Regions from separate parts of the Arthrobacter sp. B3I9 genome, predicted to be linked through region 3. Evidence: riboswitches for the same ligand, from Rfam matches in the RefSeq annotation. Region 3 holds a riboswitch; each other region holds the start of a gene.
What was found. Region 3 has a riboswitch for thiamine pyrophosphate ahead of thiO (glycine oxidase ThiO). Riboswitches for the same ligand answer to the same signal wherever they lie in the genome.
Positions count from the first base shown of each region.

Region 1: another riboswitch for thiamine pyrophosphate. It lies ahead of thiC (phosphomethylpyrimidine synthase ThiC); the one in region 3 lies ahead of thiO (glycine oxidase ThiO).
Region 2: another riboswitch for thiamine pyrophosphate. It lies ahead of QFZ65_RS02715 (ECF transporter S component); the one in region 3 lies ahead of thiO (glycine oxidase ThiO).

Region 1 is NZ_JAUSYO010000001.1:1,856,535-1,860,698, reverse strand. Features, by position in the region: gene QFZ65_RS08690 (VOC family protein) at 1-655, opposite strand, end outside; gene QFZ65_RS08685 (amidohydrolase family protein) at 738-1,838, opposite strand; TPP riboswitch at 1,932-2,039, shown strand; gene thiC (phosphomethylpyrimidine synthase ThiC) at 2,034-3,869, shown strand; gene QFZ65_RS08675 (alpha/beta fold hydrolase) at 3,866-4,164, opposite strand, start outside.
Region 2 is NZ_JAUSYO010000001.1:558,881-563,044, forward strand. Features, by position in the region: partial or broken gene mnhG (monovalent cation/H(+) antiporter subunit G) at 1-313, shown strand, start outside; gene QFZ65_RS02705 (DUF4235 domain-containing protein) at 327-590, opposite strand; gene QFZ65_RS02710 (GAF domain-containing SpoIIE family protein phosphatase) at 705-1,826, opposite strand; TPP riboswitch at 2,206-2,345, shown strand; gene QFZ65_RS02715 (ECF transporter S component) at 2,413-3,045, shown strand; gene QFZ65_RS02720 (ABC transporter ATP-binding protein) at 3,092-4,164, shown strand, end outside.
Region 3 is NZ_JAUSYO010000001.1:1,473,813-1,477,976, reverse strand. Features, by position in the region: gene QFZ65_RS07040 (thiazole synthase) at 1-317, opposite strand, end outside; gene thiS (sulfur carrier protein ThiS) at 323-559, opposite strand; gene thiO (glycine oxidase ThiO) at 556-1,827, opposite strand; TPP riboswitch at 1,876-2,009, opposite strand; gene thiE (thiamine phosphate synthase) at 2,036-2,731, shown strand; gene QFZ65_RS07020 (ferritin-like fold-containing protein) at 2,809-3,480, opposite strand; gene QFZ65_RS07015 (RNB domain-containing ribonuclease) at 3,522-4,164, shown strand, end outside.

The DNA of each region.
Region 1 (4,164 bases), 380 kb from region 3:
AGCCGCCTGCGGACACAAAGAGCGCCTGGCCGTGCCAGCCTGCGGTCTTTTCAAAGCCGAGCGTCCCCACGTAGAACTCCTGCGCCGAGTGCACGTCCCCCACCTGCAGGTGGACGTGCCCGACGCCGGCCTCCGCCTCGCGCTGCCCGGTCACGGATTCCTCGGTGAGGAATGTCTCGAGGTACCGCTGCGGCGGAAGGGCCAGGCTGTCCATCACCACGTTCTTCCCCTCCCACGACCAGGCCTCGCGGGGACGGTCCCAGTACAGCTCGATGCCGTTGCCCTCAGGGTCGCTGAAATAGAAGGCCTCGCTGACGAGGTGGTCGGCGCTTCCGGTGAAGGACTGCGGCTCATACTGGGCGGCAGTGGCGACGGTGGCGGCGAGGGACGGCTGGTCCTCGAACAGCAGGGCGGTGTGGAAGAGGCCGGCTTCACCGCGGGAAGGGATGGCGAGGCCAGGCGCCGGGGCGAGGTGGACCAGCGGTTTGTGCCGGCGGCCCAGGTAGAGCCCGCCGTCCTGCTCGGCCACGATCTCGAGGCCGAGGGCGCGCTGGTAGTAGTCCGTCATGACCTTCATGTCGCCGACCTTGAGCATCACGGTGCCCATGGTGAGGTCGGCGGGAAGAAGGTCCTGGGTGCTGGCTTCTGCTGTCATGTGATCGCTCCGGGTGCTTCAGGGGCCATCGACCGTCGATGACCTTACCTAGAGATAAATTACTTGAAGCTTCAATTTATTCCTAATGGCCGTGCTGCTTCCCTTGAATGTGTTTGCCCCGCAGTACGATCTGGCTGGGCCGGCGCAGCGTACCCAGATCCTTCCGCGGGTCCTCTGCGCAGACCAGCAGGTCCGCACTCGCGCCCTCGCTGATCGCCTCCGCGCCCAGCCAGGCCCGTGCAGCCCAGGACGCGGCGTCGAGGGCGGCCGCAGCCGGAAGTCCGGCCGAGTGCAGCGCCAGGACTTCATCGACAATCCGCCCGTGCTTGATGACGCTGCCTGCATCCGTTCCGGCGTAGATCCGTACTCCCGCCTCGTATGCCTCCTGAATCCGCTCGCCCCGGCGCTCCCAGAGCAAACGCATGTGGGCGGCGTAGCGGGGGAATTTGGCCTCGGCCTGCGCCGCGATCTGCGGGAAGGTTGCGATGTTGATCAGCGTGGGCACGACCGGCACGCTTTGCTCCACGAAGCGCGGCAGGTGCCGCGGGAGCAGGCCGGTCGCATGCTCGATGCAGTCGATGCCGGCGTCGAGCATGTCGTCCAGCGTGTCCTCCGCAAAGCAGTGCGCCGTGACCCTTGCGCCCTCGTCATGGGCCGCCTGCACAGCGTCCCTGAGCGCCCGGGCCGGAAAGCTGGGGGCGAGGTCTCCGGCGTCGCGGTCGATCCAGTCCCCCACCAGCTTGACCCACCCGTCGCCGGCCCGGGCCTGCTTGCGAACGGCTTCCACCAGATCCTCCGGCTCCACTTCGACGGCGAACCCGCGGAGGTAGCGCCGGGTTCTCGCGATGTGCCGGCCGGAGCGGATGATGCGCGGCAGGTCTTCCCGGCGCTGCAGCCAGCGGGTATCGTGCACGGCGCCGGCGTCCCTCACGAGCAGGGTGCCGGCGTCGCGGTCGGTGAGTGCCTGCGCCTCGGCCACCGCGTCCGGAACGTCTCCGCCAGGGCCGAGGCCGATGTGGCAGTGCGCGTCAACCAGTCCTGGGATGACCCATCCGTCCAGCACGCGGTCCGCCGCGGCGGCGGGACGGTGGGACGTCAGGATCCCGCCGACGGACCAGAGCCCGCGGCGTTCCCGGTCCGGTCCGGTGAGGACGGGACCGCTGAACTCGATGATGCTGCTCATGCATCCAGCCTAATCCGCCGGACGTTCCGGCCGCCCGGCGCAAGGCTTTGCTGCCCCTGACAGCGCCTGCCCGCCACGCTGTGGTAGCTTCGTCTACGACCACACGGGTGCCCCTGCAGGGGCTGAGATCGGGCTGAAGCAGCCTGCGACCGTTGAACCTGTCCGGGTAATGCCGGCGAAGGAAGTGAGTATTCCGTGAATACGCCATTGACACAGCACAGCCCTGTCCAAAACCAGCCGGTCCAAAACCAGCCTGTCCGGGATGAGGCCGTGGGCACCACCCAGTCACTGAAGGCCCACTCGCTGGCCTTCGCCACCGACCCAGAACACGGCATCCGCGTTCCGGTGACCGAGATCGCCCTGGCGGACTCCCCCGGAGGAGCCCGCAATGACCCGTTCCGGGTCTACCGCACCGCGGGCCCTGGAAGCGATCCGGTCCGGGGTTTGGAGCCCCTCCGTACGCCATGGATCGAAGCCCGGGCGGACACCGAACCCTATGCCGGCCGGCAGCGGGACCTGCTCGACGACGGAAAATCCGCCGTGCGCCGGGGTGCCGCTTCCGCCGAGTGGCGGGGGCTTCGCCCGGTGCCGCGCCGCGCGCTCCAGGGCCGGACGGTGACGCAGATGCGCTACGCCCGGGACGGGATCATCACCCCGGAGATGCGGTTCGTGGCGCTGCGGGAGAATTGTGACGTCGAGCTGGTCCGCAGCGAGGTGGCCGCGGGCCGCGCCATCATCCCCAGCAACGTCAACCATCCCGAATCCGAGCCGATGATCATCGGGAAGGCCTTCCTGGTGAAGATCAACGCCAACATCGGCAATTCGGCGGTGACCAGTTCGATCGCCGAAGAAGTCGACAAACTCCAGTGGGCGACGCAATGGGGCGCGGACACCGTCATGGACCTCTCCACCGGGGACGACATCCACACCACCAGGGAGTGGATCATCCGCAACTCCCCCGTCCCCATCGGAACCGTCCCGATTTACCAGGCCCTGGAGAAGGTCAACGGTCAAGCGAACGAACTCACGTGGGAGATTTTCCGCGACACTGTGATCGAACAGTGCGAGCAGGGCGTGGACTACATGACCATTCACGCCGGGGTGCTGCTGCGCTATGTGCCTCTGACCGCCAACCGGGTCACCGGAATAGTGTCGCGCGGCGGTTCCATCATGGCGGGCTGGTGCCTGGCGCACCACGAGGAGAACTTCCTGTACACCCACTTCGACGAGCTCTGCGAGATTTTTGCCAAGTACGACGTCGCGTTCTCACTGGGCGACGGCCTGCGGCCCGGAGCGACGGCGGACGCCAACGATGCTGCGCAGTTCGCCGAGCTGGACACCCTCGCCGAACTGACGCAGCGGGCCTGGGAGTTCGACGTGCAGGTCATGGTGGAAGGCCCGGGGCATGTCCCGTTCCATCTGGTCCGGGAGAATGTCGAGCGGCAACAGGAGCTTTGCAAGGGCGCCCCCTTTTACACGCTCGGACCGCTGGTGACGGACATCGCTCCCGGCTATGACCACATCACCTCCGCGATCGGCGCTACGGAGATCGCCCGGTACGGCACCGCCATGCTTTGCTACGTCACGCCCAAGGAGCACCTGGGGTTGCCGAACAAGGACGACGTGAAGACCGGGGTGATCACCTACAAGATCGCCGCCCATGCGGCCGACCTGGCCAAGGGCCACCCCGGGGCGCACGAGCGCGATGATGCCCTGTCCAAGGCCCGCTTTGAATTCCGCTGGCGTGACCAGTTCGCGTTGTCGCTGGACCCCGTGACGGCGGAAGCGTTCCACGACGAGACGCTGCCCGCGGAACCGGCCAAGACGGCGCATTTCTGCTCGATGTGCGGGCCCAAGTTCTGTTCCATGCGGATCAGCCAGGACATCCGCAAGGAATACGGCTCTGCTGATTCGCAGGCCGCTCTGGCCTCCATGGCGGCCGGGATGCGGGCCAAGAGCAGCGAGTTCCTCGCCTCGGGCGGCAAGGTCTACCTGCCGGAACCTTCCCTTGGCGGACCCGCAGCCGGCTAAGACGCCTGGGCGTGCCGGCGCCGGCCGACGTCGGCGATGAAGGACCGGATGACCCGGTCGCCCTCGCTGGAATCCTGCGGCCGGTGCCCGCCCGGCGCGACGCGGTGCAGGGCGCCGGTCTCACGAAGGTAGCCGGCGATTTCCTCATAAAGCGGCTCCCAGCCGCCGGTCAGGACCAGTGTGGGCACGCCGGGGACGATCTGCAGGGGTGCTTCCCACGAGGGTGCCTGCAGCCTCAGCCGCCTGGCCTCGCGCTGTTGTTCAACGGTCGGTCCCGCGGAGGGTGCACTTGGGC
Region 2 (4,164 bases), 910 kb from region 3:
TGCGATTCCCCGACCTCATGAGCAGGATGCACGCGGCGACCAAGCCGCAGGTGCTGGGGCTCTTCCTGCTGCTCTGCGCGGTGGGGCTGCAGCTGCGCACCTGGTGGGTCTGGCCGCGGTCTTGGTCGTCGCCTGGATCTTCCAGCTGCTCACGGTCCCCGTGTCCGCCCACATGGTGGGCCGGGCCGGCTACCGCACCAAGCACCTCCACCCGGAACTGCTCAGCGCAGACGAGCTTGAGGCCGTGGTGCAGCAGGCCGCAGGCGCCGGGTTTCCCGACGACGGCGACGACGAGGCACGCCGCCGCCGGTAGGTCCGGGTGCCGGCTAGACGATGTCCTGGGTCTTGGCAAAACGGGTGATGGCGCGCTGGGTGCCGCGGTTGGCGAAGACCTGGATGACGGCACTGACCGACGCCGAGATCAGCGCGAAGGTCAGGGCCGAGCGCAGGGTGGTGGGGACGTCGTCGTCGTGGCCTTTGGGGGGCTTGTTGCCGGTTGACTTCTCCCAGACGGTGTCGACCAGCTTGGTGCCCGCGAACCCGGCGAGCAGGCTGATGCCGGTGCCGAGCAGCTTGATGAAGATGTTCATTCGTCGTACTCCTTCAGGAATGGGACAAGGCTTCTCCTAGCCTAGCGTCCCTGTCCCGGACGGAATGGCCGTCCGCCGCGGCGCCGCCGAGCAGCTGCAGTCCGGCGGCCGGCCTCAGGCCGATTGGGTGTCTCGCCGGAGAAGGACCGCCGTGATGTCGTCGAGCAGGACGCGCTTTCCCCGCCGGTCGCAAAGTTCCCTGACGGCCGCGGCCGGATCGACGTCCCCCCGGAGGTCAGCGATCGCGGCGGCGAGCCGGCCCAGATCGCCGCCGTGCAGGTCCAGGAGACCGTCCGTCGGAACCAGGATGGCGTCCCCGGGGTCCAGCGTAAAGGTCTGCGTGTCCCAATTCGGGCCGGGGACCAGTCCCAGAGGCGGACCGGTGGGGGAGAGGCGCTCGATGGTGTTGTCGGCACGCAGGATATAGCTCAGTCCCTGGCCGGCATCCGCGTAGCGGCCCACACCGGTCACCGGGTCGATTGCCGCGTGGAAGACCGTGGCGTAGGACCCAAGCCGTGCCAGCGTCTCATCGAGGTTTTCCGCTACATCCTCAAAGATGCGGGACGGGTCGGCATGCCAGCCGGTGCGCGCGAAGGCGGCCCCGACCGTTCCGGCGACAAGTCCCGGCCCAATGCCCTTGCCCATGGCGTCGCCGACGGTGACCCGGAATAGCCCGGACGGCGTGGTGCCGAGGTCGTAGAAGTCTCCGCTGAGCCCGAATGCCGGGTAGAAGCAGGTGCCCAGCGAGTACCCTGCAGGAGCAAGGGGGGTGGCTGGCAGCAGGGCGCGTTGGACGCGGGCGCCGTTGTCGATGTCCCATGAGAGGTTCATCTCCCGCTGGATGATCGCGGTCAGGTCCTCGAGAATCTTTTGCTGTTCTGCACTGAACGTCCTGGGCGACTGGTCGATGATGCAGAACACTCCGACATGGGTTCCGCCAGGCCCGGTAAGGGGGCAACCAGCGTAGAACTGGATGTGGGGATAGCCCGTCACGAACGGACTCTGCTTGAAACGTTCGTCGGTAAGGGCGTTTTCGACGATCATCGTTTTCGGGGACTTAATCGTCTCCGTGCAGAAGGTTCCGGGACGTTCCGACTCGCGGGAGAGGGGACCAACGAACGATTTCAGGTACTGCCGGTTCTCGCCGAGAAGGCAAATACTGGCCCCGCTGACGCCAAAGAGCCCTTGGGCCAGCCGCGTGATCCGGTCAAAGCGTTCCTCTGGAGGGGTGTCCAAAAGGCGCGTTCTGGACACGTCTTCCAACCGTGCCCACTCCGGGGCTTCAACCCCATCGAATTGAGGTTGAGTTCGGTCGCCCGTGGTCGTCATAAGTCCTTCGCATCTGAACGGTCAGGCCGTCTTTGGGTCACACAGTGTCATTCAGCGCTCGACCATACCCACACTCAAATAACAAAGGCCGGCGCCGACCAGCAGTACGCCGGTCAGGGCTACCCTACCGCCGATCGGGGCCCCGCCGGCGCACCACTCCGCTCTGTGACCAGGGCGGCTTTGAACAAGCGTCCAACCCCCCCCCGGCGCCCCGGGCGTTGGAACGGCCACCCGCAGGCAACCCGGCCGTCCGGGTGTAAACTGACAGCGCCCATAAGGGTGATCTTAAATACGACAGGGGAGCGCCGCCGTCGGCCAACTGGAGGAATCCAGGGACCATCGGTGGGCGCTGAGAGTGCGGACAGCCGCAGACCCTCGAACCTGATCCGGTTAGTACCGGCGCAAGGGAGTCGAGCTTCTCAGAGTGCCCGGCGGAGCGGCGGAAGCCGCGACCGGCCGAGTACCCTCCCCTCCTGTTCCTCAGGAGGACGACATGACTGGCATTTCTACCCATCAAGGCATCACCCGGCGCAACTACAACTGGCGCGTCGTGGACATTGTGGTGGCCGCACTGATCGCCGTGGCCGGCGGCGTCATCTTCTGGGCCTGGTCCCAGGGCGCAAACCTGATTTCGGCTCCGGTCAACGCGCTGTACCCGCCGCTGACCGGCCTCTATGCGGGCGGCTGGATGATCCCCGCCGTCCTGGGCATGCTCATTGTCCGCAAGCCGGGGGCCGCCCTCTTCTGCGAGGCCGTTGCCGCAACCGGTGAGCTGATCATGGGATCCCAGTACGGAACGACCGTGCTGATCTCGGGCGTCCTGCAGGGACTCGGCGCGGAACTGGTGTTTGCCGCCCTGGTCTACAGGAAGTTCAATCTGCCCGCGTCCCTGCTGGCCGGTGCCGGTGCCGGGCTCTTCTGCGGACTCAACGATTCCTTCCTGCCCTGGGGCTGGAACATCGCCTATGCCGGCGGGGACAAGCTTGCCTACATCATCTTCACGGCCATCTCCGGTGCGGTCATCGCCGGCGGGCTTTCCTGGCTCGCCACCCGCGGCCTGGCGAAGACCGGGGTGCTGAGCTCGTTCGCCTCCCGCAAGGCCGCCACGGAGCCCGTGTTCTCCTGAAGACGGCAATGCTCCTGACGGGACCAGTGAGGACGGCTCGCGGATTATGACCTTCACCAGCCACGTCCGGCCGGCCCGGGTCGCCGCCCGGGGCTGGGGCTGGCGGCACGCGGGCCGGTCCCGGCCTGCTGTTAACGCCCTGGACCTCGACATCAACCCCGGGGAACGCGTGCTGCTGCTGGGGCCCTCGGGCTCGGGCAAGTCGACGCTGCTCCACGCCCTCGCGGGGGTCCTCGGCGACAATTCCGGCGGGGCCGCCGGTGACACTTCCGCGGGGGCCGCCGGGGCCGCCGTGGACGATGCGGACGAAACCGGCATCCTGCACATCGACGGTGCCGCGCCCCGGGCGCAGCGGGGCCGGTCCGGGCTGGTGCAGCAGGACCCCGAGACCCAGGTGGTGCTTTCCAGGCTCGGCGATGACGTCGCGTTCGGCGCGGAAAACCTGTCGGTGCCCCCGGCGGAGATCTGGCCCCGGGTCCGGGAAGCGCTCGACGACGTCGGGCTCGGCGGGCTGCCGCTGGACCATCCGACGTCGGCCCTGTCCGGCGGCCAGAAGCAGCGCCTGGCCTTGGCCGGGATCCTGGCAATGCGGCCAGGTCTTATCCTGCTGGACGAACCCACTGCCAACCTCGACCCCGCGGGTGTCCTGGAAGTCCGGGACGCGGTGGGCCGCTGCCTGGAGAAGACTGGAGCCACGCTTGTGGTGGTGGAGCACCGGGTGGCGGTGTGGAAGGACACAGTGGACCGGATAGTGGTCCTCCAGCCCGGCTCCGCGACCGAACCCGCCGTACTGATTGACGGTCCGCCCGACCGGGTGCTCGCGCAGGCCCGGGACATGCTCACCGCAGCGGGCGTCTGGGTCCCGGGCTACGTGCCGCAGACCCGCGCACGGCCGGCCAGGGCCGTTCACGGCTCGCTTGGTTCGCCCGCGCTGGGTACGCCGGCGGTTGGTTCGACCGCGCTGGGTACGCCGGCGCTGGGTACGCCCGCGGAGCACGAGCCCGGGACGCTGTTGATGGCTGCCGAGAACCTGGCCGTCTCCCGCGAACACGCCCGCCGCTCCGGTCTGCGCGGGGGATTCCGGGCCATCCCCCCGCTGCCCGTGCAGTCCGGCCTGAC
Region 3 (4,164 bases):
AGGGCTTCGCGGGCCAGTTCGGCGGTCAGCACGGCGTCCCGGGCGGTGAAACAGCCCGCCGTGTTGGGCAGCACGCGGATATTGCTCTCAACCAGCAGCTGGAACAGGGATCCCGTCTCCGCAGGTGAATAGCGCCGCATGGCCACGGTGGTCAGTTCGGTGCCTGACGCCAGGAGGGCCGCCCCGAGGCCGTGGAGGCTCGGAGCCCCGCCGGTCCCCATGATCAGCCGTGACCCAAGCTGCACGCCGTCGACGACGAACGGGTCATCGGTTCCGGTGGACGCACCCGGAGCTGCGGTGAGTGTTGTTTCTTCCATGCTTTTCAGCCTCCCTGTACTGCCGTAACCAGCTCGATGTCGTCCCCGTCGGCGAGCGCCGTGCCGTGCCACTGGCTGCGGGGCACCACCCCTGCGTTGCGGGCGACGGCGATGCCCAGCCTTCCGCCGTCCGCGGACTGCCCGTTCGGGGCCAGCGTCCGCCCGGTGACCTGGGTGACCAGGGTGCTGACGGAGGCGCCGTCGGGGACTGTGTGCTCCACGCCGTTGAGTTTGATGTTCATGGTGTGTCCTTTCTAGTGTCTGTGTGGGCCCCGGGCTGCTGCGGGTTTGGGTTCTGGGCGGAGAACCTGTCCGGCCGGAAACGGCTCCAGCGGGCGTCCGCCCGGCCGTCCAGCAGCTGCCGGCAGATCCGCGCGGCCACGGGCGTCAGCAGGATCCCGTGCCGGAAGAAGCCGGTGGCGATGGTGAGTCCCGCAACGTCGCCCGCGCCGCCCGAGGCCCGGTCCGGAACGCGGCCCAGCAAGGGGGCGTTGTCCGGGGTGGCGGGCCGCGACCGGGCGGTGGCTTCCAGCAGTTCCAGCTCCGCGACGGCAGGCAGCAGTTGCTGCGCATCGCGCAGCAACTGATAGACGCCGCCGGCAGAGACTGCACCCGGGCCGGTCGCGGTCCGCTCCCCCGGGCCGTCTTCGCGCTGGGTGGCCCCGATCACCACCGTGCCGTCCTGCCGCGGCACAATGTACACCGGCACCCCGCGGACCAGCCCGCGCACGGTGGAGCCCAGCAGCGGCCGCAGCCGGACCGGCACCCGGAGCCGAAGGATGTCGCCGTGGACCGGGCGCAGCGGCAGCCGCAGCCCGGGCGGGAGCCCGCCCAGCCCGGCAGCACCCAGGCCGTTGGCCACGATCGTCTCCCCGGCGAGGAGCTCACCTCCGCCGGCCAGGCGAACGCCGCCGACCCGTCCGTCCTGCCAGAGCAGCCCTGTGGCGCGGCGCCGCAGGGCGTGGCTTCCGCCGTCGGCAGCCAGCAGCGCCGCGATCCGGGCCAGCAGGAGGCGGGGGTCCACCTGGTGGTCGGCGGGAATGTCGAAAGCACAGGAGATGCCAGGGCTCAGCAGGGGTTCGCGGGCGCGGGCTTCACGCACCGTCAGCGGCTCCACCGTGAGGCCACAGGCCCGCTGTACGGTCCGGAGGTCCGCTAGCGCCTGCCGGTCAGCCGCGTCGGCGCCGACCGCGAGGGTCGGCGTCGTGAGGTAACCGGTTCCGGGATCCCCGGCTTCCCCGGCCACGGGCTGGAGCTGCGTGGTGGGCTGGAGCTGCGCGGCGAAGCCGGGCCAGAGCCGGGAGGACTCGAGCATCAGCTCCAGCAGGCCCTCCTCCTGGTAGTGGAGTTCACTCACCGGGGCAAGCATGCCGGCCGCGGCCCAGCTGGCCCCGGTGCCGGGGGCGTCGTCGATCAGGGCCACTGTGCGGCCCGAGCGGCGCAGCTCCCAGGCGATGCCGTGCCCGACCAAGCCTCCGCCGATCACGGCAACGTCGTAATACTGCCCCATTTGCGCGTCTTCAGCGGCGGCGCTGGCATCTTTCAGTCCGGCTGTAGTGCCGATGACGGAATCCTTCCCTACGCCGGTACTAACCGGATCAGGTCAAGCGGTCGGCTCTGATGCCCTCTCAGCCCTGGGGCGCCGGGCGCCAATGGCGCACGGTGCAGCAACGGGCTCCCGCGGTATGGGCCCAGTCTAGAGGAACTAGGCTTGTGGCATGAGCCGGAACGACGTCCACACCACCGCCCGCCTGTATCTGTGCACCGATGCCCGCAAGGACCGCGGCGACTTCGAGGCCTTCATCAATGCCGCTTTCGCCGGCGGCGTCGACATCATCCAGCTGCGGGACAAGTCCTTGGAGGCCGCCGAGGAACTTGAGCTGCTCGAGGTCCTGCACCAGGCCGCGCACCGGCACGGCCGGCTCTGGGCGGTCAACGACCGGGCGGACCTGGCCGCCCTGTCCGGCGCGCCGGTGTTCCACATCGGACAAAAGGACATCACGCTGCCCGCCGCGAGGGGCTTCCTCGGCAAGGAGGCCGTCATCGGTCTCTCCACCCATAGCCCCGAACAGGTCGACGCCGCCATCGCCGCTTCCCCGGGCCGCAGCGGGCTGGACTACTTCTGCGTCGGACCCCTCTGGGCCACGCCCACCAAGCCGGGGCGCGCCGCCGTCGGGCTGGAGCTGGTCCGGTACGCCGCGGACGCGATCCGCCGCGCGGAGGAGGCCAGCATCGGCAAGGTGGACGGCGTGGTGCCCTGGTTCGCCATCGGCGGCATCGACCTGGGAAACGTGGAGCAGGTGGTGCAGGCAGGTGCCCGCCGCATCGTGGTGGTCCGCGCCATCACCGAGGCCGATGATCCCGAGGCCGCCGCCCGTGCCCTGCTCGCGGCCCTCGACGCCGCGGACGTCTAAAACCCGCGGACGTCTGACGCCGACCGGCGGACGCCGGCGGATGCAGGCAGGCCGCAGGCCGGCCTCTGGCGGGGCCGTTACCCGGCCAGCCCCAGCTGCGTCATCCGGAGTGAGTGACTGGCCGCGAGCTGGGCCGTCAGTTCCCTGACCAGCTCACGGAACGGCTCCCCGTCCAGTCCGGCCAGTCCGCTGAGGAACGCGTGCTCAAAGCTGACCCGCCGGGCCTGCGCCAGGACCTCCCCCAGCAGCCGCCTCGCCCACAGGGCAAGCCGCGAAGCCAGCCTGGGGTCATCCGCAAGGGCCGCCGTCAGCCGGTCCCGCAGCAGGGACGTGACCTCCTTGTCGGCCTGGATCCGTTCAGCCAGCTCCCGGGTCGGCGTGTCGACGTAGCCGGCGACGGCGCGGTAGAAGTCGGCGGAGACCGTGTCGATCACGTACGCCTTCATGAGCGCCTCAAACCAGTCGGCCGGACGGGTGCGCTGATGGAAGTGGTCCACGGAAGGCTGGAAGGGCAGCATGGCCACCTCCGGATCCCTGCCCATGTCATCCAGCCGTGCGCTGACCTGTTCGTAATGCTGGAATTCGATCACGGCGATCCTGCCCAGCACGGCGCGCTCATGCAGGGTGGGCGCGTAGCGGGCGTCGGAAGAGAGGCGTTCGAAGGCGGAGAGCTCGCCATAGGCCAGCACGCCCAGCAGATCCCCCACAAAGCTGTTGTAGCGGGCAGGATCAGCCGGTGATGTGCTCATGATCCAAGACTAATAGCGCATTTCGGGCTAACCTGATTTTCGTGTCCCATCATCGCCTGACCCCCAGCATCCACCGGCAGGAGAACCAGCTCGCCCTGGCGCTCACCGCGCTGCGCACCACGCTGGAGCTGCCCGGGCCGTTCCCCGAGGACGTGCTCCGGGAAGCGAAGGAGGCCGTGGACGCGCATGAGCTGCCGGAGCTTGATTTCACCCACATCGAGTTCGTGACCATCGATCCGGAGTCCTCCACGGACCTGGACCAGGCCCTCCACATCGCGCGCGCCGGTGCCGGCTACAAAGTGCATTACGCCATCGCGGACGTCCCCTCTTTTGTAGCCCCCGGCGGGGCCCTCGACGCCGAAACCCGCCGCCGCGGCCAGACCTTCTACACCCCGAACGGCCGGATCCCGCTGCATCCCGAGGTCATTAGCGAGGAAGCCGGCAGCCTGCTCGCCGGTCAGCTGTGCGCGGCCTTCGTCTGGGAATTCGAGCTCGACGCGGACGCGGAGGTCACCGCGGTGCTCGTGCGGCGGGCGCGGGTGCGCAGCCGGGCGCAGCTCAGCTACCCGGGTGTCCAGGCGGACCTCGACGCCGGCACCGCTGCGCCCGTGCTCCAGCTGCTCCGGGAAGTCGGGATCAAGCGCGTGGAGCTGGAACGGCTCCGCGGGGGCGCCAGCCTCAACA